Regions from separate parts of the Aeromonas sp. AE23HZ002T15 genome, predicted to be linked through region 3. Evidence: predicted binding sites of a transcription regulator. Region 3 holds the regulator's gene; each other region holds the start of a gene.
What was found. The regulator MetJ, encoded in region 3, represses methionine synthesis genes. The targets are predictions, from matches to a motif close to AGANNTCTAGANNTCT.
Positions count from the first base shown of each region.

Region 1: a site for MetJ is predicted at 3,049-3,064, ahead of metN (methionine ABC transporter ATP-binding protein MetN). Genes of this name have one in related genera too.
Region 2: a site for MetJ is predicted at 912-927, ahead of metA (homoserine O-succinyltransferase MetA). Genes of this name have one in related genera too.

Region 1 is NZ_CM201342.1:3,421,626-3,427,419, forward strand. It holds gene rfaH (transcription/translation regulatory transformer protein RfaH) at 1-311, opposite strand, end outside; gene ACT5M9_RS16040 (methionine ABC transporter substrate-binding lipoprotein MetQ) at 410-1,210, opposite strand; gene ACT5M9_RS16045 (methionine ABC transporter permease) at 1,237-1,890, opposite strand; gene metN (methionine ABC transporter ATP-binding protein MetN) at 1,871-2,914, opposite strand; gene ppgK (polyphosphate--glucose phosphotransferase) at 3,621-4,364, opposite strand; gene queG (tRNA epoxyqueuosine(34) reductase QueG) at 4,447-5,610, opposite strand; gene ACT5M9_RS16065 (NAD(P)H-hydrate dehydratase) at 5,734-5,794, shown strand, end outside.
Region 2 is NZ_CM201342.1:2,141,133-2,146,926, forward strand. It holds gene metA (homoserine O-succinyltransferase MetA) at 1-885, opposite strand, end outside; gene ACT5M9_RS09890 (HD-GYP domain-containing protein) at 1,029-2,267, shown strand; gene ACT5M9_RS09895 (CinA family nicotinamide mononucleotide deamidase-related protein) at 2,301-3,464, shown strand; gene ACT5M9_RS09900 (metal-dependent hydrolase) at 3,492-4,028, opposite strand; gene ACT5M9_RS09905 (ABC transporter permease) at 4,263-5,357, opposite strand; gene ACT5M9_RS09910 (ABC transporter ATP-binding protein) at 5,354-5,794, opposite strand, start outside.
Region 3 is NZ_CM201342.1:3,198,973-3,204,766, reverse strand. It holds gene metL (bifunctional aspartate kinase/homoserine dehydrogenase II) at 1-1,377, opposite strand, end outside; gene metB (cystathionine gamma-synthase) at 1,378-2,547, opposite strand; gene metJ (met regulon transcriptional regulator MetJ) at 2,758-3,081, shown strand; gene ACT5M9_RS15005 (helix-turn-helix domain-containing protein) at 3,118-3,864, shown strand; gene ACT5M9_RS15000 (tRNA-binding protein) at 3,949-4,287, shown strand; gene ACT5M9_RS14995 (aromatic amino acid transport family protein) at 4,382-5,650, opposite strand.

The sequences.
Region 1 (5,794 bases), 220 kb from region 3:
TCGTCGCTGTCGTCGCGGCTCATCAGGCGGTAGATGATCTGGCTGCTGACGGAGCTCCACTCCTTGCCGAAATGGATGATGCGGCTGATGCCGCGGGTCGACTTCAGGGTGATGGGCGGGATCACCTCGAGATCGACGTAGATGAACAGGTAGTTGGGGAACATGGGTTCACGAACCGGTACTCGCTTGCCGCGGCGCAGCTTCTCGATCTCCACCATGGGGTAATAGGATTCGACGCCCTGGGCTGCCAGATGAGCGCGGGCGCGGGCCTCTTCCTTGGGCTTGCAGTAGGCCAGATACCATTTCTTCATTGTTCTGATTTTTGTCGTGTTGCCGTGCTTGTGGCCTATGATAGCGGGGGTAAAAAAAAAGGCCACGCTTGGCGCGGCCTTTTTTACAGAGTAAGTGGTTACCAACCTTTCACCAGGCCGCCCTTGAACAGCTCGGTGCCTTTCTTGTAGACCTCGTCGGTCTGGAAGGACTGGACGAACTCCTTGACCTTCTCGTCATCCTTGTTGTTCTCGCGGGCAACGATCAGGTTGACGTAGGGGGACTCCTTGTCTTCCACGAACAGGCCGTTCTCGGTCGGGGTCAGCCCAATCTGACCGGCGAAGGTGTTGTTGATGATGGAGAGATCCACATCTTCCAGGGAGCGCGGCAGCTGAGCGGCTTCCAGCTCGACGATCTTGAAGTTGCGCGGGTTGCTGGCGATGTCCAGTACGGTAGCTTCCAGGCCGGCACCCTCTTTCAGTTTGAGCAGACCTTGCTTCTCCAGCAGGATCAGGGAGCGACCCAGGTTGGTCGGATCGTTCGGCACCGCGATCTGGGCGCCGTCTTTCAGCTCGGAGAGCGCCTTGATCTTCTTGGAGTAACCGGCGATCGGGTAGACGAAGGTGTTGCCAACCGGTACCAGCTTGAAGCCGCGATCACGGATCTGGGCATCCAGATAGGGCTTGTGCTGGAAGGCGTTGACGTCGACGCTGCCGTCGTTCAGTGCCACATTCGGGGTGACGTAGTCGGAGAAGGTCACCACTTCGACGTTCAGGCCGAACTTCTCTTTCGCGACCTTGGCGGCGGTCTCGACCAGCTCGGTCTCGGGACCGGCGATGGCGCCCACCTTCAGGGTCTTGTTCTCTTCCTTCTGGCCGCAGCCGACCAGAACCAGGGTTGCCAGCAGTGCAGCCGCAGCGGATTTAATGCCCAATTTCATAAAAACCTCCTGTCAGAAATCGACGATTAACGATGATCACATTGTTGAACCAGGCGCTCACCTGCGCTCTGGATGAGTTGAACCAGCACCACCAGAATGACCACGGTGACCAGCATGACGGTGGGGTCGAAGCGCTGGTAGCCGTAGCGAATACCCACATCGCCGAGACCGCCCCCCCCGATGGCACCGGCCATGGCGGAGTAGTTGACCAGGGTGACGAGCGTAATGATGACGCTGTTGAGGATGCCGGGCAGGGCCTCGGGCAGCAGCACCTTGGTGATGATTTGCAAGGGCTTGGCCCCCATGGCCTTGGCCGCTTCCAGCAGGCCGTCCGGCACCTCCATCAGGGCTCCTTCCACCAGGCGGGCGATGAAGGGCACGGCGCCTATGGTCAGCGGCACTATGGCGGCTATGGTGCCTATGCTGGTGCCGACGATGAAGCGGGTCAGCGGAATGATGGCGACCAGCAGAATGATGAAGGGCACGGAGCGACCGACGTTGACGATGACGCCCAGGGTCCGGTTCAGCACCGGGTTGGCCAGGATCTGGCCGGCCTTGGTCACGTGCAGCGCCACGCCGAGCGGCAGGCCGAGCAGGCAGCCGAACAGGGCGGAGGCAAACACCATGATCAGGGTGTCGCCGAGGGCCGAGATCAGCAGATTAATCATTGCTTCGGACATAACCCATTACCTCCAGCTGAATGTGGTTGTCGATGAAGAACTGCTGGGATGCCTCGCACTGGGCCTCGTCCCCGAACAGCTCGGCCAGCAGGAAGCCGAACTTGACCCCGCCGGCGTATTCGATGTCCGCACTCAGTATGCTGATATCGATGTTGAAACGGCGGCTCACCTCGGAGATCAGCGGTGAGTCGACGGTCGAACCGGTGAAGCCGAGCTTGACCAGGGGGTAGCTGCCGGGCACGCGCTCCGGGCTCATCCGCTCCTGGTACTCCTGCGGCACCTCCAGATGGATGGTGGAGTGAATGAAGTCACGGGCCAGCTGGGTCTTGGCGTTGCTGAAGAACCAGGCCACTTCCCCCTGCTCGATGAGGCTGCCGTCGCTGATGATGGCGACCTCGTCGCAGATCCCCTTCACCACGTCCATCTCGTGGGTGATGAGCAGGATGGTGAGCCCCAGCTTGATGTTGATCTCTTTGAGCAGGGTCAGGATGGAGCGGGTGGTCTGGGGATCCAGGGCCGAGGTGGCCTCGTCGCACAGCAGCACCTTGGGAGCGGGCGCCAGGGCTCGGGCGATGGCGACGCGCTGCTTCTGACCGCCGGACAGCTCGGACGGATAGGCCTGGGCACGGGCTTCCAGCCCCACCAGGGACAGTAACTCTTCGACCCGACTCTGGATCTTATCCTTGCTCCAGCCCGCCAGTTCCAGCGGGAAGGCGATGTTCGCGAACACGGTGCGGGAAGAGAGCAGGTTGAAGTGCTGGAAGATCATGCCGATCTGGCGGCGAGCCTGGGTCAGATCCCGCTCGGGCAGGGCCACCAGATCCTGGCCATCGACAATGACCTGACCCTCGGTGGGGCGCTCCAGCAGGTTGACGCAACGAATGAGGGTACTCTTGCCGGCACCGGAGGCGCCGATCACCCCGAAGATCTTGCCTTGGGGCACATGCAGGCTGACATCACGCAGGGCGTGCACGGCATCACTGCCTTTACCGTAGACTTTGTTGAGACCGATCAACTTAATCATGGATTCTTCCGTGCTAACAGCCTTAAAGCACAGGGCGCTACAGGCGGGTGAATTGGGCAGAGGTTTCACTGGGTTGCTCTGTCATTATGGAGGATGATGCTAAGATGTCTGGATGGCCATGTCAACGCGTGTTTCTACGTCTAGACGTCTAAAAAATGGATAAGGATTGCCGCCATCCGGCTATGGCGAAGAGGGTCTGGAGAGTCGTGGATATATAATTCGAAATACAAACCAGAGTGCCGTTCATATGACGGTTTGTGAGTTGTAAGCCGTTGTTTCACTGGTTTTAGTCGGGAGCCTGTCTGGCTGTTCCCAATGGCTTGTCCACAAGATGACATGAATATTATTCCCTTGTCTCGCTCTCTTTTTTATCTTCCCGGTGAATTCAGAACAATAAACAGTCAGTTCACGGTGAGCCTGCTTTTTATTCAGGGACGATCCTGTGATGGGAAGGGGGCTGGATGGGGCTCATGGATGCTGGAAAAGGGAGCCGTTTGAGCGGCGCTTTATCGAGGGACGTGATGAGGCAGGGTGCAGGGGATGTGAAGGTTGGCCGCCGGTGTTACCCTGCCGGCAGATAATCTGTCTTCTCATGAAGAGGGTGTCAGGAGAGGTGGTCCGGCGCCGCGACAACTTGGCGTCGCCCCTGTGCAACATGAGAGAGGCCCGGCATCTGCCGGGCCTCTCCAGTTTCGGGGAGCGGGGATCACTTCCCTTGCTGCGCCTCGGCGTAGAGGGCTGCGCCTATGATGCCCGCCTGGTTGAGGCTGGCCGCCGCCACCAGGGGGGCCCGGGTCTCAATCTTGTCGATGAACTTGTCGAGCTTGGCGGCGCTGCCGCCCCCCAGGATGAAGAGGTCGGGGGAGAACAGGAACTCCAGCCGGGCTAGATACTTGTTGAAGCGCTTGCCCCAGCGGCTCCAGGAGAGATCCTCGCGCTTGCGCACCGCATCCGAGCAGTAGTGCTCGGCGATCATGCCTTCCAGCATCAGGTGCCCCAGCTCGGTGTTGGGGAGCAGCTGACCGTTGACGAAGATGGCGGTGCCTATGCCGGTGCCGACCGTGATGAGGATGACGACCCCCTTGCGATCCCGGCCTGTGCCGAAGCGCATCTCGGCGATACCCGCGGCGTCGGCGTCGTTGAGCACGTGGCAGGGCAGGCCGGTCACGTCCGAGAACAGGTGAGCGGCATCGGTCTCGACCCAGCTCTTGTCGATGTTGGCGGCGCTCTTGGCGATGCCGTTGTGGATGATGGCGGGGAAGCCGCAGCCCACCGGCCCCTTCCACTGGAAGTGCTCGACCAGCGCCTTGAGGGTGTGGGCGATGGCGGCCGGCGTGGCCGGCTGTGGAGTGGCCAGGCGGTGGCGCTCGCCGATGAGCTCGCCGGTCTTCGTATCGACCAGGCAGCCCTTGATCCCGGAGCCCCCTATATCTACTCCCAACATCTGCATCAGAATCTTCCTTTTTGTGTGCCGACGATCAAACTCGGCAGAGCATGAAAAAATGGCTGACATCAGGCAAGGGTTTGATCACTCAGGCGTGATCTGGCAATCCTTTTTCGATGCAGCGGATCAGCAACTTCGTCTTTCGGTTCTCATCCTGCCGGCGCCTCGCCAGGGTCGCCAGCGCCCAGTCGATGTGCTCAGCCACCATGGGGTCGGCGCTCTCCAGCGCCTGTTGCAGCGCCGCCTCCACCTCGGGGCTGGCGGGGCCGTTGCCCAGCGCCACCGCCAGGTTGCGACGCCAGCGCCGATAGCCGATGCGGCGGATGGGGCTGCCCTCTGTGTGCTTGAGAAAATCGCTCTCGGCCCAGCGCCACAGCTCGAGCAGGGGCGGGCGATGCAGGTTGGGGCGTGCCTTGAAGTCCTCCTCCGGGCTCGCATCCGCATAGCGATTCCAGGGGCAGATGAGCTGGCAGTCGTCGCAACCATAGATGCGGTTGCCCATCAGCGGCCGAAACTCTTCGGGGATGGGGCCGTCGTTCTCTATGGTGAGGTAGGAGATGCAGCGCCGCCCGTCCACCACATAGGGGGCGACTATGGCCCCGGTCGGGCAGATGTTGATGCAGGCCACGCACTTGCCACACTGCTCCTTCTCCACCGGCGCGTCCAAAGGCAGCGGCAGGCTGATGAGCAGCTCCCCGAGGAAGAAGAAGGAACCCGCCGATTCGTTGAGCAGCAGCGAGTGCTTGCCCACCCAGCCGAGCCCCGCCTTGGCGGCGAGGGGGCGCTCAAGCACGGGGGCCGAGTCGACGAAGGGGCGCCAGCCCAGCGCTTCATCGAGCGGCAGGCCCGAGGCCAGGGCGAGTGCCCGGCAGCGCTGCTCGATGCGTTCCCCCAGTTGCTTGAGGCGATTGCGCAGCACCTTGTGGTAGTCGCGCCCGAGGGCGTAGCGGCTGATGTAACCCAGGGTGGGATCCCGCAGGGTACTGGCAAAGCCGGCCTCGAAGGGGAGGTAGTTCATGCGCACCGACAGCACCCGCTGAGTGCCGGGCAGCAGTTCATGGGGGTGGGCGCGCATCATGCCGTGTCGCTCCATGTAGTCCATGCTGCCGTGATAGCCCGCATCCAGCCAGGCCTGCAGTCTGGGCTCCTCGATCCTGAGATCTGTGTCGGTGATCCCGGCCTGGTCAAATCCTAGCTCGCGTGCCCAGAGCTTGATATCTTGGGCCAGCTGATGGAGTTCGGCTGCCGTCATGCTGCGCCGCTTGTCCTCTGCCATGCAGACGAAAGCAGGGGGGACGCATAGGGCGTCGGCCAAGGCCGCGGCATGGGCCCGGTGCAAGGCCGGATCGCTGGATGATGGGGGTGGGGAGCCGTCATGGTGCAGGTTATCGAAGGTGTTATCAGCAAAGATGAAGGCCTCAGTCTAGCACAGCCCC
Region 2 (5,794 bases), 1.1 Mb from region 3:
CTGGTAGACGTAGTAGTTGAGCCAGTTGGAGAACAGCAGGTGGCCGTGGCTGCGCCAGCTGGCGCGGGGCGTCCGGGTCGGATCGTTGGCCGGGTAGTAGTTGACCGGCACGGCTGGGGTGAGCCCGGCCGCGAGATCCCGCTGGTACTCCCCGTCCAGGGTCGAGGCGTCATATTCCGGGTGGCCGGTGACGAACACCTGGCGACAATCCTTGGTCGCCGCCAGATAGACCCCCGCCTCCTCCGACTCGGCGAAGATCTGCAGATCGGTGTGGGCGCGAATGAGATCCCCGTCGAAGGCCGCATAACGGGAGTGAGGCGCCACGAACTCGTCATCGAAGCCGCGCAGCAGCGGCTCGTGCTCATCGAGACGATGGTGGCGATAGACCCCGGACAGCTTCTCGCCGTGGGTCTGTTTCTCCATGCCGTACAAGGCTTTCAGCGCCGCCTGCACCGCCCAGCACAGGAAGAGGGTGGAGGTCACATGCTGATGGGACCACTCGATGATCTCGACGATGCGCGGCCAGTAGACCACCTCCTCGAACTCCACCAGCCCGAGCGGCGCCCCCGTGATGATCATGCCGTCGTAGTTGTTGCCCCGCACCTGCTCGAAGTCATGGTAGAAGTTCTCGAGGTGAGCCTGAGGGGTGTTCTTGGACTCCCGATCGTCGATGCGCAGCAGATCCACGTCCACCTGCAGCGGCGAGTTGGAGAGCATCCGCATCAGCTGGATCTCGGTTTCTATCTTCTTGGGCATCAGGTTGAGGATGAGCACCCGCAGGGGGCGGATGTTCTGGGTGACGGCCCGGGATTCCGTCATGACGAAGATGTTCTCTTCCCCCAGCACTTCGGCGGCGGGCAACTGGTCCGGGATCTTGATCGGCATGCTGACTCCCTGTACTGCATCGGTAAATATGTCTGGACATCTAGAAGCCTATAATAAAGCGCCGGCCCTGTCATCAGATACCTTTTCTTCATTCCACCCTTTGACTAGCATACGACTTCACTCTGTTTCTCATGTCCAAGCCCATGACAGGTATCAAGATCTCGGTAGATCGGCTGCAAGTCGGCAATTATGTCTCCCTGCCACTGGGCTGGCGCGAACACCCCTTCCTGTTCTCCAGCTTCAAGCTCAAGAACGAGCAGGAGATAGCGCTCATCCGCCGGCTCGGCCTCAAGCTGGTGACCATCATCCCCGACAAGAGCGACACGCCCCCCAGGCCCGTCGACCAGGTCAGAGCGCCATCGACCGACGGCGGCACCCTCGCCAGCCGCCAGCAGGAGATGCAGCAGGAGAAGGCCAGGCGCATCGAACAGCTGCAGCGCTATCGCCGGGATCTGCAGCAGTGCGAGAAGCACTTCCAGCAATCCCTGGCCCAGGTGCGCAACCTGATGGGCAAGATCCAGTCCCGCCCTCTCAACGCCATCGGCGAGGCCAGGGAGCTGATCAACGCCATGACGGAGCAGCTGTTGTCGGTGGACGAGATGGTGCTGCACCTGGTGTCGGGCAGCGAGGATGACAACAGCCTGCAGTTCCACTCCCTCAACGTCAGCGTGCTCAGCATGCTGCTGGCTCGTGAGTGCAAGCTGCCGGCTGAGGCGATCCGCCAGGTCGGCATGGGGGCCCTGTTCCACGACATCGGCAAGCTGAAGCTGCCGAGCCAGTTGCTGCGCAAGAGCGGGCCCCTCACCAGGCCTGAGCAGAACCTGATGGCCCAGCATCCCCGCTACGGAGTGGATCTTCTGAGCCACGCCAAGGATTTTCCGGAGCAGGCCAGGAGCATAGTGCGCCACCACCACGAGTACCTGGATGGCAGCGGGCCAGAGGGGCTCAAGGGGGCGCAGCTCGATCCCCTGACCCAGATAGTCTCCCTGGTCAACGAGTACGACAACCTCTGCCATTTGAAGGCCAAGGTGCCCTACTCCGCCCTCGGCAACCTCTACAAGTTGCGCAAGGGGCAGTTCAACATCGACTACCTCGGCATGCTGATCCGGCTGATGGGGATCTACCCGCCGGGCAGCGTGGTGCAGCTCTCCAACGGCCAGGTCGGGCTGGTGATGTCGGTCAACAGTGCCCGCCTGCTCTACCCCGCGGTGCTGGTGTACGATCCGCGCATCCCGCGCCAGGAGGCGGCCATCATCGATCTCGAGCAGGCCGAACTCACCATCGCCAAGGTGATCCACCCCAAACGGCTGCCACCGGCTGTGTTCGAGTATTTGAACCCGCGCACCCGGATCAGCTACTACTTCGAACACGGCAAGCCCTGAGCAGGGCACTCATCTTTGACCTCAGGAGTCTGCATGCGCATCGAGATAATCAGCACGGGGGATGAAATCGTCACGGGTCTGGTGGTGGACACCAACGCCGCCTGGCTCAGCGCCCTGCTGCTGGAGCAGGGCTGGCAGGTGCGCCGCCGCGCCGCCGTCGGCGATAACCTCAAGGACCTCAAAGCCGTGCTGCAAGAGAGCAGCGAGCGCGCCGAGGTGGTGCTGGTATGCGGGGGGCTTGGGCCCACCGCCGACGATCTCACCGCCCAGGCGGCGGCCGAGGCGTTTGATCAGCCACTCACCCTATACCCAGACTGGCTCGCCACCCTGGAGGCTCGCTACCAAGCCCGGGGCATCCCCATGCCCGCCAGCAACGCCAAACAGGCCCATCTGCCCCAGGGCTGCGAGATCTTGGACAACCCGGTGGGTACCGCCTGCGGCTTCCTGGTCCGCCATAGGGCCGGCCACGGCCTGAGCCAGCTGTTCTTCACCCCGGGCGTGCCGTTCGAGTTCAAGCAGATGGTGCGCGAGCAGATCATGCCGCGCCTCAAGCGCCTCGCCGGGGAGCAGACCGACACCGAGTTGCGCCGTTTCTATACCTTCGGCATCTCGGAATCGGCGCTCTCCGACCGGCTGGATGCCGCCCCCTGGCCGACGGGCATCGAGCTCGGCTATCGCTCCTCCATGCCGCTCATCGAGTTGAAACTCATCGGCCACGGGGCGAGCGTGGTAGACATGGATGCCGCCGAGGCGCGCCTGCTCGGGGAGATCTCGCCCTGGTTGGTGGGACGGGGGAACCAGGAGCCGGCCAGCCAGATCCTGGCCCTGTTGGGCGAGCGGCCGCTCACCCTGATGGAGGGGGAGAGCCGGGGCGCCCTGCTCGGCCTCTGCCACGACTATCCCCAACTGCAGGCGCACTTCGACCCTCAGCTACCCAGCGAGCTGGCGCAGCTTGCAGGTGCAGGAGCTGGGCTCAGCCTCACCATAGGAAGGGCGGGAGCCGATGGTGTGCCCCTGATGCTGTGCGCCGATGGCGAGTCCATCGGCCAGACCCTGAAGGTCCGCCACCCGGATCCGGGCAGCGGGCGCCGGATCCTCGCCTTCGCGGCCCTCGACATGCTGCGCCGCCACCTCTTGGGGCTGCCGGTGATCGCGGACTACCTCACCCTGCCAAGAAGCGCCGAGCGCCGGCGTTAGCCTCCGTCAGCGCCAGTGGCCCCGGGCTCAGAGGATCGGCAACAGGGATGCCAGGGTTCCCAGCCCCTGGCCACCCTGAACCCAGTAACTGGCCAGCGCCAGGGTCAGCAGGCAGAAGGCCGCCTCGTAACCGCCCCCGCTCTTGAGGGGCAGGCCGGGCAACCGAAAGCGCCGACGCAGGGGCCAGAACAGGGGGATCCCCGCCGGGGTCAGCCAGTCCCCCAACAGATGGCTGAGGTAGCCGATGATGAGGGCATCCTTCACCGCCACCGAGATAAGGCCGGGCCCCTGAAACTGCGCCAGCCCCCAGACGCCGGCCCCCACCGCCAACAGGCTGTGGGTGAAGCCGCGATGACCGAACAGCCGCGACAGCGGCCCCGAGATCCAGGGCAGGCGCCGACCGAGCAGGGACTTGGGGTGATCGAGATCCGGCAGCAGGGCGCTGGCCAGGGCCAGCGGCACCAGTTGCCAGAGGCTGGCATCTGCCAGGGCCGGAGTCAGCTCCAGCTTGTGGGCGATCAGGGTGCAGGTAACGGCAAACAGCAGGTGGCCTTGGGCGGTCATGATGGGGAGCGATGGAGCAAGAGATGGACGGATGGGGTGCAGGCCCGGCGAGACCGGGCGGCCGATTAGAATCCCTCCCGTCGCAATGAGCAAGACGAATGTTGCTCAAACCTCACTTTCACAGTCACTTATGCCAGAGAACACCCGTCTCAATCGTCATTTACGACTCATACAGCACCAGTCTCACCATCCGACAAGAAGGTCGACCAGCCAGAGAAGGCCGGCCGACCCGGATCAATCCAGGCTCTTCTTGAAGCGGCGGGCGGCCAGGGTCAGCATCAGCAGGGTGAAGCCCGCCAGCCAGAGCACGTCCGGCAGCAGATCCCCCATGTCGCCGCCCCTCAATACGATGCCTCTGATGAGCCGCATGAAGTGGGTGGCGGGCAGCACCTCGGCGACCCACTGGGCCGGCACCGGCATCCCCTCGTAGGGGAACATGAAACCCGACAGCAGGATCGACGGCAGCAGGATGAACACCGTCATCTGCATCGCCTGCAACTGGGTCTGGGCCAGGGTGGAGATGAGCAGCCCCAGGGTCAGACTGGCGGCGATAAACAGCAGGGTCGCCAGCAGCACCTGGCTCAGGGCGCCGTTGATGGGCACCGCAAAGATGAGGTGGCCGAGGCCGAGGATGATCACTACCTGGACGAGCCCCACCACTATGTAGGGCAGGATCTTGCCGATCATCAGCTCCAGCGAGCTGACCGGGGTGGTGATGAGCAGCTCCAGGTTGCCGCGCTCCCGCTCCCGCACTATGGCCGCCGAGGTGAACATGATCATGGTCATGGTCAGGATCACCCCGAGCAGGCCGGGCACTATGTTGACCGCCGCCCGGCGGGAGGGGTTGAAGTAGAGCACGGTCTCGAAGGTGGGGGGGGCGCTCTCGGCCCCCGGCTTGAGTCCGGTGAGGGGCATGGCGCGCAGCCCCAGCAGGGCGCCGGCGATGACGGTATCCGAGCCATCCACCAGCCACTGGCCCGCACTCTCCCCGTCGCTCAGGCGGCGACTCAGATCCCGGGGCAGCACCAGCACGGCGCGCACTTCCCCCCGGGTCAGAGCGGCCTCCGCCTCCTGCAAGCCCACGTAGCGCCGCTCCATCTGCACCACCTGGGTGGCCTTGACCGCCTCCACCAGCAGCCGCCCCGGCACGCTCTCGCTCATGTCCACCAGCCCGGCCGGGATCTGGCGCACGTCCGTGTTGATGGCGTAGCCGAACAGCAGCAGTTGCAGCAGGGGGATCATGACCACCATGCCGAAGGTCAGCCTGTCCCGCGCCAGCTGCCTCAGCTCCTTCTGGGTGATGGCCCAGAGCCGCCTCAGACTGTTCATGCCCTGCGCTCCTGGCCGGTGCAGCTGACAAAGACGTCTTCCAGGCTGGGTCTGACCGGAGCCAGGCTGGCGTCCGCCAGGGCCGGGCAGGCCTGCCGCAGCCAAGGCACTGGATCCGCCAGCTCCTTGTCCACCAGCACCCGCAGCCGCTGGCCGAGCTGGGCGGCGGAGCGCACCGGCGCCAGTTGCAGCAGCTGCTGCTTGAGCAGCCGCAGATCATTGGCCTGCACCTCCACCACCCGGGTGCTCATGGCCTCCATCAGCGCCTGGGGAGAGCCCTGGGCCCGCACCTTGCCCGCCTCCATGATGGCGAGGCCGTGACAGCGCTCCGCCTCGTCCATGTAGTGGGTGGTGACCAATATGGTGGTGCCCCCCTCGCTGAGATCGAACAGCTTCTCCCAGAAGTCGCGCCGGTTCTGGGGATCCACCGCCGAGGT
Region 3 (5,794 bases):
GCTGTGCAGGGCGATGAGCAGGGGTTCCAGCACCACCTGGCGCAGCACGGCAACCAGGCTCAGGCCGTCTCTGGCCACCTGCACGAACTCCAGGGGTTGATCCGCCAACAGCTGATAGAAACGGTGGCACTGCTCGGCGTTGTCGGTGACGCCGGCGCCCACCAGGGCCACCAGGCTGAAGCCCTCCTTCTGGATGAGGCCGGTGAAGTTGCCTTGCAGCTGGAAGTCTCGCAGCACCTCGAAGGCCCCTTGTGCCACCTCGAGCGTGTAGGCGAGACGCAGCACCCGCCGATCCGGCTGGCGCTGCAGGGTCAGCGGGTTGAGGCGATGGCGGGCCAGATGAGCCTCGATGGCCGCCACCGTCTGCTCGAAGCCGGTCTGGGGCAACACCTTCAACTCGATCAGCGCTATCTGATCCACCGAGGAGACGATGCGGGCGCCGCCGGAACGCGGTGCCCGGCGCAGTATATGGGTGCAACCCTCGTCCGGGTTGTAGCTGCAACGCAGGGTAAGACGCTGGCGGCTGTCTGCCACCGGCTGCAGGGTGCGCGAATGCAGCACCGAGGAGCCGAGACGGGCCAGCTCGTTGGCCTCGGCCAGGCTCAGGCGCTCCAGCAGGCGCGCCTCCTTCACCCGGCGCGGATCCGCGCTGTAGACACCGGCCACATCGCTCCAGATGGTGGTGGACTCGCCATCCGCCAGCGCCGCCAACAGGCTGGCGCTGTAGTCGGATCCGTTGCGGCCGAGCAGCAGGGAGCGCCCCTCCAGATCCGCGGCGATAAAGCCGGTCACGACGATGCGGCCGGCATGTTCCGCGAGGCGGGCCTTGAGCAGCTCGCTGGAGATGGCGGTATCCACCTTGACCAGGGCGCCGTCTTCCGCGCGCAGGAAGCTGCGGGCATCGAGCCAGATGGCGGGCTCGCCACGGCTGCTGAGCAGGGCGGCCAACAGGCGCGCAGACCAGACCTCGCCGAAGGCGAGCAGGCCGTTTCGCTCGAAGCGATCGAACTGCCCCTCCAGGGTCTTGGCGATCAGCTGCAGATCGTCGGCGAGCTGCTTGCTCAAGTCGAGCTGCAGATCCCCCTCCAGCAGGCCGTCGATCAGGCTCTGCTGATAGGCGTGCAGGGCCGTGATGGCTTCACCGGCGGCCTCGTCACCCGCTTCGGCCAGCTCCACCAGCTGGATCAGCCGGTTGGTGGTCTTGCCGGCGGCGGAGACCACAATCAGCTCATGACCACCCGGCTGCTGCTCGACTATGCTGGCCACCCGGCGATAACAGACGGGATCCGCCAGGCTGCTGCCGCCAAACTTGTGCACATGGCGCCGCTTCAGTACCGCTTCTGCTGCCACCGCTACCTCTCCTTGCTGCTGTTCCATTTACTTCACCTGTTCTGCCAGTGCTGCTTGTTCAAATGCCCGGGCCAGGTCGGCCACCAGGTCTTCACCGTGTTCTATGCCGACCGACAGGCGCAGCAGCTGGGCGCTGATGCCCGCCGCCTGTTGCGCCGCCGGGGTCATGGCCCTGTGGGTCATGCTGGCGGGATGGGCCACCAGACTCTCCACCCCGCCGAGTGATTCGGCCACCGAGAAGAGCTCGAGGGCCGCCAGGAAGGTACGCAGCCCCGCCTCGTTGCAATCGAGTTCAAAACTTAGCATGGCGCCGAAGCCAGACTGTTGACGACGCGCAATCTCGTGGCCCGGATGGCTCGGCAGGCTGGGGTGATAAATCGTCTTCACCAGGGGCTGTTGCTGCAGGAAGGCGAGGATCCTGTCCGTGTTCTCCTGATGGGTGCGCAGGCGCGGCGCCAGGGTGCGCAGGCCCCGCAGGGTGAGGTAGGAATCAAACGCCCCCGAGGTCAGTCCCAGGCAATTGGCCCACCACACCAGGGATTCGGCCAGGACGGCCTCCTTGGCGATGGCGACGCCGCCCACCACGTCTGAGTGGCCGTTGATGTACTTGGTGGTGGAATGCACCACCACATCGGCGCCCAGGGTCAGGGGCTGCTGCAACAGAGGCGAGAGGAAGGTGTTGTCCACCACCACCTGGGCGCCCACCTCGTGGGAGGCGGCGGCGATGGCGGCCACGTTCACCACCCGCAGCAGGGGGTTGGAGGGGGTCTCCACCCACACCAGCGCCGGTTTCTGGGAAAGCGCCTCGGCCAACGCCACCTCGTCCCCCTGATCCACGAACTGCACCCGATAGTGGCCCTTGGCCGCCAGGTATTCGAACAGGCGCCAGGTACCGCCGTAGCAATCGTGGGGGGCGATCAGCAGATCGCCGGCCTTGAGCAGGGCAGTCGTCACCAGGTGCACGGCCCCCATGCCGGTGCCGGTCACCACGGCGCCAGCCCCCCCTTCCAGGGCCGCCAGGGCGTCCGCCAGGTTGGTGCGGGTCGGGTTGCCGGAGCGGGCATAATCGTAGGTGCGCGGCTCGCCGAAATCGGCGAAGGTGTAGTTGCTGGAGAGGTAGATGGGCGGCACCACGGCGCCGTGCTGGGTATCTGTCTCAATGCCGGTACGTACCGCCAGGGTGGCCTTGTGGGTCATGTCACTCTCTCCTTGAACTGTCGCTGGGGGATAGTCGCCGCACCTCTGCCACGACCAGCCTGCCATTGCTGGCCTATGGTGAACCACCTTACGTCAGCACAAAAAAGCCGTCAACACTTCTGGACGTCTAAATGGCTTTGCTGTTGGATTGCCATTGAATTCCTTAAGGGTTAAAATCCGCGCTCACGACCAAATGAGAACAGGTGGATCATGGGAACAGAGTGGAACGGCGACTACGTCAGCCCCTATGCGGAACACGGCAAGAAGAGCGAACAGGTCAAGAAGATTACGGTCTCGATCCCGCTCAAGGTGCTGAAGGTGCTGACCGATGAGCGCACCCGTCGCCAGGTGAACAACCTGCGTCATGCGACCAACAGCGAGCTGCTCTGTGAAGCCTTCCTGCACGCCTTTACCGGCCAGCCGCTGCCCGGTGACGAGGATCTGCGCAAGGATCACCCGGACAGCGTCCCTGCCGAGGCGCGCGCCATCATGGAAGCGCTCGGCAAGGAAATCGAAGACTACGACGCCGAATAATCTGCCGAGCAGATGGCGAAGAGTCCTCCCCCCTCAATGACGCGGCCCCTGGCCGCGTCATTGTCATCCACTCCCCTTCCCTTCAGCCTGCGCCGCTATCAGCACGATGTGAGCAGTCACAGCCACGACTTCGCCCAGCTGGTGATCCCCCTGGACGGTCCCATCGAGATAGAGGTGCAGGGCAGGGGTCGGCGCCTTCCCCCCGGGTTTGCCTGCATCATAGTGCCGGGGGAGCGTCACGATTACGCCGCCGATCCGACCCTCTCCTTCCTGGTGCAGGAGAGCCAATGGCTGCCGGCCCCCCTCACCGAGCGCCCCTTTATCGAGCTGGACGAGCCCCAGCGCCACTACCTTGCCTTCCTGCGCCAGATGGTGGCACAGGGTCGCCACGTGGCGGGGATGGAGCAGATCTGGCTGAACCTGCTGGCCGAGGGCCAGAACGCCGCCGCCCCTGTCTCCCCCCGCATCCTCAGGGTACAGCGCCATATCGAAGCCCACCTCGCCGAGCCCCTCGGCAACGAGCGCCTCGCCGCCCTCGCCTGCCTCGGCCAGAGCCAGTTCAAGCACGCCTTTCGCCAGCAGCTGGGCATGAGCGTCTCCCACTACATCCGGCAGCGGCGCATGACGCTGGCCCGCACCCTGCTGGCCCAGACAGCCCTTCCCATCGGCGAGATAGCCTGCCGCTGCGGTTACCAGGATCAGGGGGCCTTCGCCGAACGCTTCCTCACCGAGACCGGCCTGACCCCGTCCCTCTGGCGCCAACAAAACGGCCAGTTGCCATAACGGATCGGCTCTGCACCGAAGACAAGACGACGGTGGTTCGGGCATGCTGAGCATCGCGCTAAACAGGCAAGATAAGGAGCCAAGATGCAGACCATAAGCTGGCAGGATTTCGAGATGGTGGAGCTGAGAGTCGGCACCCTGGTGAGGGTCGAACCCTTCCCCGAGGCGCGCAAGCCCGCCTACAAGGTGTGGGCGGACTTCGGCCCCGAGATCGGGGTGCGCAAGAGCAGCGCCCAGATAACCGACCTCTATCAACCGGACGATCTGGTGGGCCGCCAGATAGTGGCCGTGGTGAACTTCCCCACCAAGCAGATAGGCCCCTTCCAGTCGGAGTTTCTGCTCACCGGCTTCTACCGGCCGGACGGAGCCGTGGTGATGGCCATCCCGGAGCGGGCGGTGGAGAACGGCGCCAAGCTGGGCTAAGCCCCCGATAGAAAAAACTCAGTCGAATAAAACAAGAGAGGCGACCCCGGGGTCGCCTCTCTGTGTATTTCTGCCTCCCACAAGAGGCCGTCCGTTACTTCAGCAGGCTGAACAGTAGCGCCGACACCGCCAGCGCTCCGGTCAGCAGGATGAAGCCGTTGGCCCAGCCCTGACGGAAGCGAGCCAGTGCCTCCACCTTGTAGATGGCCACCACCGGCATGATGAAGAGGATCATGGCGATGACGGGGCCGGAGAGGGTCTCCATCAGGCCGAGGATGCCGGGGTTGATGACCGCAGCCCCCCAGATGGCGAAGAACATCAGGGCGATGCCGATCCTGTCCGCCTTGGCCAGCGACAGGCCGGTGGGCTTGGCGATCAGGGTCTTGAGGCTCTCGCGGGCCCCCAGGAAATGGCCGAGGAAGGAGGAGCTGATGGCGATAAAGGCGATGAGCGGCCCCAGGGTGATGATCACAGGGTTGTCTGTGATGTTCGCGAGATAGGAGAGCACTGAGACGTTTTGCGCCTTGGCCTCCGCCAGCTGGGCCGGGGAGAGGCTCAGCACGCAGGAGAAGACGAAGAACAACACGAAGCCCACCAGCATGATTGTGGTGTTGCGCAGTATGAGGCCGCTCTTGGCCTCCGCCTGCTCGCCGTACTCCCGGCGCTGCACGTTGGCAAAGCCGGAGATGGCGGCGGCGTGGCTGAAGGCGAATACCGTCACCGGCAGCGCCAGCCAGACGGTGTTGAGGAAGCTGGCCCCCCCGAAGGCCACCATTTCCGGCCAGTGCCACTGGGGGATGAGATAGACAGAGAGGGCCGCCAGTATGGCCGCCAGCGGGTAGACCATGAAGGCGAAGGCCCGCAGCATGGCCTTCTCACCGGCCAGCATCACCGCAATCATGGCGAACACCAGCACGCCGGAGAGCATCACCCGGTTCGGGGTGGCCATGCCGAGCTGGTTGACCATGAAGCTCTCCACCGTGTTGGTCAGGCCGACACCGTAGATGAGCAGGATGGGGAAGATGGAGAGAAAATAGAGCGCCGAGATGAGGCGGCCGGCCATCTTGCCGAAATGCTCTTCCGCCACCTCGGTGAAATCCGCCTGGGGGCGAGAGGAGGAGAGCACGAAGCGCGCCAGGCCACGGTGGGCCAGGAAGGTCATGGGACCCGCCAGCACGGCGACGATGACCAGGGGCCAGATCCCGCCTAGCCCCAGGTTGATGGGCAGGAACAGGATGCCGGCGCCGACGGCGGTGCCAAACAGGCTGATGACCCAGTGAGTGTCGTGACGACGCCAGCCGGTGTGGGCGGCGACGGATCGGGAACCGGATAGCTCCGTTGTGACCTCTGCAGATAAACTCATCGGTAATTCACTTATTGTCAGTATTTAAAACTGAAATAATTGTGCTCTTTCAGAATTTAATTCTCAAAAATCGGAACTGGCAGATCTCACTGCCAAAGAGCGGCCAAGCCAGTGAGATTGGGCTGGATAATCGGAGTATGTAAT